One region of the Lysinibacillus sp. FSL R7-0073 genome, then DNA from elsewhere that is predicted to be linked to it. Evidence: a T-box and tRNA genes for the amino acid it is inferred to sense, from the RefSeq annotation. Region 1 holds a T-box; the other holds one or more tRNA genes.
What was found. A T-box is a leader RNA that pairs with one kind of tRNA and senses whether it is charged. The one in region 1 lies ahead of tyrS (tyrosine--tRNA ligase), so its partner is inferred to be a tRNA-Tyr.
Positions count from the first base shown of each region.

Region 2: it has a tRNA-Tyr gene. The T-box ahead of tyrS (tyrosine--tRNA ligase) is inferred to sense a tRNA for this amino acid. The anticodon was not compared.

Region 1 is NZ_JBBPAS010000001.1:3,607,230-3,612,110, forward strand. It holds gene MKY88_RS18075 (cobalamin-binding protein) at 1-307, shown strand, start outside; gene tyrS (tyrosine--tRNA ligase) at 358-1,626, opposite strand; T-box leader at 1,712-1,920, opposite strand; gene MKY88_RS18085 (transglycosylase domain-containing protein) at 2,023-4,881, shown strand, end outside.
Region 2 is NZ_JBBPAS010000001.1:4,027,057-4,031,937, forward strand. It holds gene MKY88_RS20250 (DUF2785 domain-containing protein) at 1-722, shown strand, start outside; tRNA gene MKY88_RS20255 (tRNA-Leu) at 1,263-1,343, opposite strand; tRNA gene MKY88_RS20260 (tRNA-Cys) at 1,391-1,464, opposite strand; tRNA gene MKY88_RS20265 (tRNA-Gly) at 1,473-1,547, opposite strand; tRNA gene MKY88_RS20270 (tRNA-Gln) at 1,555-1,629, opposite strand; tRNA gene MKY88_RS20275 (tRNA-His) at 1,634-1,709, opposite strand; tRNA gene MKY88_RS20280 (tRNA-His) at 1,754-1,829, opposite strand; tRNA gene MKY88_RS20285 (tRNA-Trp) at 1,842-1,915, opposite strand; tRNA gene MKY88_RS20290 (tRNA-Tyr) at 1,941-2,024, opposite strand; tRNA gene MKY88_RS20295 (tRNA-Thr) at 2,034-2,109, opposite strand; tRNA gene MKY88_RS20300 (tRNA-Phe) at 2,120-2,192, opposite strand; tRNA gene MKY88_RS20305 (tRNA-Asp) at 2,207-2,282, opposite strand; tRNA gene MKY88_RS20310 (tRNA-Met) at 2,286-2,360, opposite strand; tRNA gene MKY88_RS20315 (tRNA-Val) at 2,387-2,462, opposite strand; tRNA gene MKY88_RS20320 (tRNA-Glu) at 2,482-2,556, opposite strand; tRNA gene MKY88_RS20325 (tRNA-Ser) at 2,580-2,671, opposite strand; tRNA gene MKY88_RS20330 (tRNA-Asn) at 2,677-2,753, opposite strand; rRNA gene rrf (5S ribosomal RNA) at 2,770-2,885, opposite strand; rRNA gene MKY88_RS20340 (23S ribosomal RNA) at 3,004-4,881, opposite strand, start outside.

The DNA.
Region 1 (4,881 bases):
CAATTTATTTCAGGATGTTGAACTAGCCAGTGTTCAAACAGATTGGGCAGATGTTGTTAAACGAAAGCCAGACTACATCATGATGGCTTGGGTAGGTGTAGCTTTTGAGCGGATACAACCAACCAACTTATTAAAGCGCCCCCATGCTAGTGAGCTACATGCCGTGAAAATGGAACAGCTCCATGTGATGGAGGAATGGCTTTATTGTCGCCCTTCTCCTCGTCTTATTGAAGGGGCTATAAAGCTAGCTAAAATATTGCACCCTCAACAATATGAAAAGATAGAATTGCCAAGTTTTTTATTATAAAAAAACAACATCCCCCGACAAAAAAGGGGGATGTTGTTTAATCATAACAATTACACAAACTTCACCATATGATATTTTTTCTTACCGCGACGAACAATGCTAAAGGCATCCTCTAGACGATCCTTTGCATTGAATACATATTCTAAATCCGTCACTTTTTCTCCATTGACACTAATTGCACCGTTTGAAACGTCTTCACGCGCCTGACGTTTCGATGATGAGATGCCAGCTTCCACTAGAAGGTCAATAATATTTTTATCTTCCTTAGCCATTTCAATAGAAGGAACATCTTTAAAGGCATCCTTCATTTCTTCAGCAGAAAGTGCTTTTAAATCGCCTGAAAATAAAGCTGCCGTAATACGGATAGCTTGCTCTAACGCTTCTTGACCATGAATTAATCGTGTCATTTCCTCAGCAAGTGCTTTTTGAGCCTTACGTAAATGTGGCTCTTCCTCTACAGAAACAGCTAATGCTTCAATCTCTTCACGAGTAAGGAATGTGAATATTTTCAAGTATTTGATCACATCTGCATCAGCAGCATTGATCCAGAATTGGTAGAACTCATATGGAGATGTTTTCTTACCATCTAACCAAACAGCACCACCAGCTGTTTTACCAAATTTCGTACCATCAGCTTTCGTTACTAATGGAATCGTAATGCCAAAGGCTTTAGTTTCTTCTTCATGAGTTTTACGAATAACCTCTAAACCTGTTGTAATATTACCCCATTGGTCAGAACCGCCTACTTGAATACGACAATTGTAGTGGTTGTATAAATGATTGTAATCAATCCCTTGAATTAATGTATAAGCAAACTCTGTGAAAGATATCCCCGTATCAAGTCGAGAAGCAATTGTATCTTTTGCCAACATGTAGTTAACATTAATTAATTTCCCGTAATCACGTAAAAATTCAATCGTATTTATATTGCCGATCCAGTCACGATTGTTCACAAGCTGAGCACCATTACCATCTTCAGCAAAGTCAAAAATACGTTCTAGTTGACCGCGGATACCTTGAACATTTTTATCGATTTGCTCCACAGTTTGTAATTGACGCTCTTCTGAACGACCTGAAGGATCTCCGATCATGCCTGTAGCTCCACCTACAAGTAAAATTGGACGGTGACCAGCTTTTTGGAAGCGACGTAATGTTAAAAGCGGGACAATATGCCCGATATGCATAGAATCTGCTGTTGGATCAACACCACAGTATAAAGAGACGGATTGATCTTCTAATAGTTTTGCCATACCATCAGCGTCGGTTTGTTGATATAGCAGCCCACGCCATTCTAAATCTTGTAATAATTCGTTTGTCATGATGATTCCTCCTATTGATTGAAATTCGCTACGTGCATGGACAAATTCATGAGATAAAAAAAATCCCTACACGCAAACAATTGCATGCAGGGACGTTAAATTGTAAATTAACGCGGTACCACCCGGCTTGAAGATGTCATCCACCTTCCACTTCATTCAACCGCCTTTATCGCAGGCGCGCACGTCTAAGCTCCAAGCACGTAATTCATCTCTACATTATGACCAGTTTTCACCAACCACTGGCTCTCTAAACAGGGAATATAGAAACTACTCCAAACTCTTCATCACTAGAAAACTATAACCATTATTCTATACGAATCTATTTCAAAGTCAATAACTATGTTCGAGCTAAAACAATATGTGCTATAATAAACAAGATTTTAGGAGGTCGATACATTGAAAGATTGGATTGAAAAAATCAATGCAAAGATCGATACATTAATTGAACAAAAATGGATGAAGAAATTACGTATTTCAGGTAGCGTTACCTGGAACTTATTTTTACTATTTTTAGTCTTTGCATTGGTTGGCACTGTATTTGTCGGTTCAGTAGGAGCTGGTTATTTCGCTTCTCTTGTAAAAGAAGAGCCCTTACGCTCAAAAGAAGAATTGCGAGATCAAATTTTTAGCTATGAAGAAACAAGTGAGATTTATTTTGCCAACGATATTTATATCGGAAAATTACGGACAGATTTAGATCGCCGTGAAACTTCACTTAAAAATGTTGCACCAGATGTTCTTAATGCTGTACTAGCAACAGAAGATGAATATTTCCGTGAACATAACGGAATCGTACCAAAAGCGGTTATACGAGGCTTATTACAAGATGTTACGAATTCTGCTACACAGACAGGTGGCTCTACCCTTACGCAACAACTTATAAAAAACCAAGTATTAACCAATGAAGTTTCCTATGAACGTAAAGCAAAAGAAATTTTACTTGCTATGCGTTTAGAGCATTTTATGACAAAGGAAGAAATATTAGAGGCTTATTTAAATATTATTCCATACGGTCGTAACTCTTCAGGGCGCAATATTGCAGGTGTAGAAACAGCCGCGGAAGGGATCTTTGGTGTGAAAGCTAAAGATTTATCACTAGCGCAAGCAGCTTACATAGCTGGTATTCCTCAGGCGCCATTTGCTTACACACCTTTTACAAATACGGGTGAACTGAAAAGTGAGGAAGCGTTAAAACCAGGTATTGATCGGATGAAAACAGTTCTTTATCGTATGAAAGAAGCTGGTTATATTGACGATGCCCAATATAAAGAAACACTTAACTATGATATCGCTGCTGACTTCCGTGGTCCAGAAATGCGAGCGGAGGATCGTTATCCATGGCTTACATATGAGCTTGAGAGTCGCGCAAAAGATATTATTGCAGAAAAACTCGCAGAAGATGACGGTGTTGACCCAGAGCGATTAAAAACAGAAAAGAAATTAAAAGATAAATATAAAATCTTAGCAGATCGTGATGTTCGCTCAAAAGGTTATCGTATTTATTCAACCATTAACAAAGATATGTATGATGCCATGCAAAAAGCTGCTAAGGACTTCCAATATTATGGCCACACGTATACTGGTAAAGGGAAAGACCCTGTAACTGGTGAGGAAGTTGATATCGAAATGCCCGTACAAGTGGGTAGTATTTTAATGGAAAATACGACGGGTCGAATTTTAAGTTTTGTAGGTGGTCGAGACTTTAATACAACTCAAGTTAACCATGCAACACAAGCTTATCGTTCAAATGGTTCTACGATGAAACCATTACTTGTATACGCACCAGCTATTGAGTATGGCGTAATTGGTGCAGGTAGCCCGCTCGTTGACGTAAAATTCTCAATTGGTTCATGGAGCCCAAGTAACTATATTACTAGTGATGAGCGAGGACTTATTCCCGCGCGTGAAGCTTTAGCAGACTCTCAAAACATATCAGCGTTACGTTTATATAATGATATTATTAACAAACGACCTGCTGATCTATTAGTAAAAATGGGGTTCACAAAATTACACCCCGATGATTTCACTAACCTAGCAACTGGTATCGGTGCTTTAAGTGAGGGGACTACTGTAGAAGAGAATACGAATGCCTTTGCTACTTTTGCAAATGGTGGTCAATTCGTTGATGCTTATATGATTGATCGAATTGAAGATCAAGAAGGAAATATTATTTACAAACATGAAGTAGAGCCCGTTCAAGTATTCAGTCCAGAAACGTCCTATATTGTGACGGATATGCTACGTGACGTGTTAACAAAAGGAACAGGAACTCTTGCACGTAACACATTAAAATTCTCTTCAGATTTTGCTGCAAAAACAGGGACTTCTCAAGAGTATAAAGATGTTTGGTTAGTTGGCTATAATCCAAATGTATCTCTAGGTGTTTGGATGGGTTACGACCAACCTCGTACATTGTACGCATTTAATAATACGTACCAACAGCCAAGCGTTCGTGTCAATAAACTATGGGGTACTTTAATGAATTCCGTTTACGATGTGGCTCCTGAGTTTATTGATCCACCAACAAGCTTTAAGGCACCTAAAAATGTGGTGACCGCTTCGTTCTGTGGTATTTCTGGGATGGCACCTTCTGCAGCCTGTGCAGACGCAGGTTTAGTCCGTTCAGACTTATTTAATGCGAAAGTATTTTTACCTACACAACCAGATGATAGTTTAGCTGCTTCAAGTGTTGTAACGATTAAAGGAAAAACTTATAATGCATTACCAAGTACACCAGCAGAATTTATTAAATCAGGTGGCGCAGGTATTAATCAAGCGTTCATTAAACGCATGTTAGGCCGTCTTGGCGGTAATCCAGCAAGTTTATTACCAAAGAATTCAACTTTATCAAATTCATCTGTTTCAGCAGTTGATTTCCCTGCAGATGGAAGTGCACCTGCAGCGGTAACGGCATCCGTAAATGGCTCAACTTTATCTTGGACGGAGTCATCAAACGATGTAGTTGGTTATCGAATTTATAATGTTACAAATGGTGGCAACACATTAGTAACGTCCGTTCTTGAATCTACACAAAGTATTACGGTTGCTAGTGGACAAGCCTATGTTGTAGTGGCTGTAGATATTACAGGCTTAGCATCACCACATTCTAATGTAGCCTCTACTGGTGGTAGTGATGATGAACCTGACCCAGAGGATAACGGTCAAGAGACAATTCCACCGACAACACCGCCTACAAATGGTAATGGGTCTGGTAATAATGGGAACGGTTCAAACAATGGAAATGGATCAGGAAAC
Region 2 (4,881 bases), 420 kb from region 1:
CGTTGGATGCCCAACTACGTGATGAACTAATTTATACAACCTTATCACATTGGATTCCTAATAATTCTCTAACAGCAAACGAACTAGAACAACTTCTACCGATTGTTTTGGATAAAAACCATTTGCTTTTTAAGCTTGGTGAAACAAATTCAGACTCTGTCTTCACTCGATCTTTCTCCATGCTAGTCATACCGCTCCTCTTCACGAGGCATAGAGAATCACCATTTCTCTCAAGAGAGCAAATTCATCAGATAAAAGAAAAAGTATTTTACAATGTACAAGAAGAACGAGATTACCGTGGGTATGACGAAGAAAAAGGCTGGGCTCATGCTATAGCCCATGCAGCAGATGCTTTAGAAGATTTGGCTCAATGTTCCGAACTGGATAAAAATGACCTCTTAACTATCCTTGATTTGGTTTATGAAAAGATGACCATAACAGATCGAATTTACTCCGATGGGGAAGATGAGAGAATGGTAAAATCCATAATTAGTGTTTTAAATAGAAAAATACTTAGTCAGACTTATGTAGAGCATTGGATTCAAAGTTTTGGTGATGTGGAGAAAAATTCAGAATTTCTCCCTGCCTTTAAACAAAAAAATAATATAAAGAACTTTTTGAAAAGTTTATACTTTCGAGTTAAATTTTACAAAGTGGATGCCGTTCTCTGCTCTACTATCGAGCATACATTATATAAAGTAGAAAAAGTATACTATTCCTAATTTTTAAAAATGAGGCTAAAAATGTGGTAACAGGCAAACAAGAGCTCTCAGTAGTCATTTTTACTTCACTCTTTTCACAGAAAATTTGATGTGCGGGGATTCAGATGGATCACCGTTCTACATGGCGTCAAAGGAACGTTGAGGGTTAAAATTATCTTTGAAACAAACGTATGCAAACCTACAATAATTACGAGGTGCGGATAACTCACTCTCGTCCCCCAAAAAATAAGCACCTCCAATAGATGTTAGGATACATTACCCTAAATTCAATTGAAGATGCTTTTTTGTTTTGTCTAATCCGAAGGGGTCAGTTCAAAAATAAACATGGTCTTTTCTGTTTTGGTTCCCTTAATCACTGATCGCAGCTTGTGTAAAAACTTCTGTAAAATGAACCTGTCTGTATGTAAAATTTCTATAAAATGGTTTCGATTCTTACCGTTTTCTATCGTAACCCCAAAAACAAAAAGCTCACAAATCCTCTATTATCAAGGTTTGTGAGCTTTCTAAATTTATTAATCGTGACGTATATGTACGTGATGATACCGGTGGTCGGGGTCGAACCGACACTCCAAAGGAACACGATTTTGAGTCGTGCGCGTCTGCCAATTCCGCCACACCGGCATAATGGAGATAAAAAAAATCGGATAAACCGATTAGCAGTTAAAATATGGAGGCGGCAACCGGATTTGAACCGGTGATAAAGGTGTTGCAGACCTGTGCCTTACCACTTGGCTATGCCGCCATCATACTTGGAGCGGAAGACGAGGTTCGAACTCGCGACCCCCACCTTGGCAAGGTGGTGTTCTACCACTGAACTACTTCCGCAAAAAAATGGCTGGGGTACTAGGATTCGAACCTAGGCATGACGGAATCAAAATCCGTTGCCTTACCGCTTGGCTATACCCCAACTATGGGGCGACTGATGGGAATCGAACCCACGAATGCCGGAACCACAATCCGGTGCGTTAACCACTTCGCCACAATCGCCATGATATTATAGTTATTATTATAAAATTTACTTTATACTTGAATGGGGCGACTGATGGGAATCGAACCCACGAATGCCGGAACCACAATCCGGTGCGTTAACCACTTCGCCACAATCGCCATAAAATAAATTGGCAGGGGCAGTAGGAATCGAACCCACACCAAAGGTTTTGGAGACCTCTATTCTACCGTTGAACTATGCCCCTATTTTCAAAATAAAAAAAAGAAAACTGGTGGAGGGGGACGGATTCGAACCGCCGAACCCTAAGGAGCGGATTTACAGTCCGCCGCGTTTAGCCACTTCGCTACCCCTCCGGGAATACATGGTGCCGGCGATAGGAGTCGAACCCACGACCTACTGATTACAAGTCAGTTGCTCTACCAACTGAGCTACACCGGCAAAAAAATGATGGGTCAGGACGGAATCGAACCGCCGACACTTAGAGCTTCAATCTAATGCTCTACCAACTGAGCTACTGACCCATATACTATAAAAATGGCGGTCCCGACCGGGATCGAACCGGCGATCTCCTGCGTGACAGGCAGGCATGTTAACCGCTACACCACGGGACCATTTGGTTGCGGGGGCTGGATTTGAACCAACGACCTTCGGGTTATGAGCCCGACGAGCTACCACTGCTCCACCCCGCGATAATGATATATGTTGTTTTTAAAAATGGTGGAGGATGACGGGCTCGAACCGCCGACCCTCTGCTTGTAAGGCAGATGCTCTCCCAGCTGAGCTAATCCTCCATCTGGGTATAAAAATGAATGGTGACCCCTACGGGATTCGAACCCGTGTTACCGCCGTGAAAGGGCGGTGTCTTAACCACTTGACCAAGGGGCCTTCGTTTGGAATAATTAAAGTGCTGGCGGAGAGTAAGGGATTTGAACCCTTGAGACAGTGTTAACCGCCTACACGATTTCCAATCGTGCTCCTTCGGCCACTCGGACAACTCTCCAAGAATGGCTCCGAAGGCAGGACTCGAACCTGCGACAACCTGATTAACAGTCAGGTGCTACTACCAACTGAGCTACTTCGGAATAATTTTAATATACAGCCTAGCGACGTCCTACTCTCACAGGGGGAAGCCCCCAACTACCATCGGCGCTAAAGAGCTTAACTTCCGTGTTCGGTATGGGAACGGGTGTGACCTCTTTGCCATCATCACTAGACTTATTTAAAAGACAAGATTTATTATAACATATGTAGTTATAAAACGCAAGTTTTTTTAAAAAACTTTCTTGTTCTTTCAAAACTGGATAAACGCTTCATTGAATGCTTCAAACTTTTTTGGTTAAGTCCTCGATCGATTAGTATTCGTCAGCTCCATGTGTCACCACACTTCCACCTCGAACCTATCTACCTCATCGTCTTTGAGGGATCTTACTTACTTGCGTAATGGGAAATCTCATCTTGAGGGGGGCTTCATGCTTAGATGCTTTCAGCACTTATCCCGTCCACACATAGCTACCCAGCGATGCCTTTGGCAAGACAACTGGTACACCAGCGGTGTGTCCATCCCGGTCCTCTCGTACTAAGGACAGCTCCTCTCAAATTTCCTACGCCCACGACGGATAGGGACCGAACTGTCTCACGACGTTCTGAACCCAGCTCGCGTACCGCTTTAATGGGCGAACAGCCCAACCCTTGGGACCGACTACAGCCCCAGGATGCGATGAGCCGACATCGAGGTGCCAAACCTCCCCGTCGATGTGGACTCTTGGGGGAGATAAGCCTGTTATCCCCGGGGTAGCTTTTATCCGTTGAGCGATGGCCCTTCCATGCGGAACCACCGGATCACTAAGCCCGTCTTTCGACCCTGCTCGACTTGTAGGTCTCGCAGTCAAGCTCCCTTGTGCCTTTACACTCTACGAATGATTTCCAACCATTCTGAGGGAACCTTTGGGCGCCTCCGTTACCTTTTAGGAGGCGACCGCCCCAGTCAAACTGTCCGCCTGACACTGTCTCCTGCCCCGCTAAGGGGCATGGGTTAGAATTTCAATACAACCAGGGTAGTATCCCACCGACGCCTCCTTCGAAGCTGGCGCTCCGAGATCTCTGGCTCCTACCTATCCTGTACAAGTTGTACCAAAATTCAATATCAGGCTACAGTAAAGCTCCACGGGGTCTTTCCGTCCTGTCGCGGGTAACCTGCATCTTCACAGGTACTATAATTTCACCGAGTCTCTCGTTGAGACAGTGCCCAGATCGTTACGCCTTTCGTGCGGGTCGGAACTTACCCGACAAGGAATTTCGCTACCTTAGGACCGTTATAGTTACGGCCGCCGTTTACTGGGGCTTCAATTCGCAGCTTCGCTTGCGCTAACCACTCCTCTTAACCTTCCAGCACCGGGCAGGCGTCAGCCCCTATACGTCACCTTACGGTTTTGCAGAGACCTGTGTTTTTGCTAAACAGTCGCCTGGGCCTATTCACTGCGGCTCTCATGCGCTTGCACGCTCAAGAGCACCCCTTCTCCCGAAGTTACGGGGTCATTTTGCCGAGTTCCTTAACGAGAGTTCTCTCGCACACCTTAGGATTCTCTCCTCGACTACCTGTGTCGGTTTGCGGTACGGGCACCTCTCACCTCGATAGAGGCTTTTCTTGGCAGTGTGAAATCAGGAACTTCGTCCATACGGACTCGCCATCACAGCTCAACGTTACAGTGTGCGGATTTGCCTACACACACGCCTTACTGCTTGGACGCGCATAACCAACAGCGCGCTTACCCTATCCTACTGCGTCCCCCCATTTCTCAAACGGTGAGGAGGTGGTACAGGAATATCAACCTGTTGTCCATCGCCTACGCCTATCGGCCTCGGCTTAGGTCCCGACTAACCCTGAGCGGACGAGCCTTCCTCAGGAAACCTTAGTCATACGGTGGACGGGATTCTCACCCGTCTTTCGCTACTCATACCGGCATTCTCACTTCTAAGCGCTCCACCAGTCCTTCCGGTCTGACTTCAACGCACTTAGAACGCTCTCCTACCACTGACATCGTAGATGTCAATCCACAGCTTCGGTGAATCGTTTAGCCCCGATACATTTTCGGCGCAGCGTCACTCGACCAGTGAGCTATTACGCACTCTTTAAATGATGGCTGCTTCTAAGCCAACATCCTGGTTGTCTGTGCAACGCCACATCCTTTTCCACTTAACGATTACTTTGGG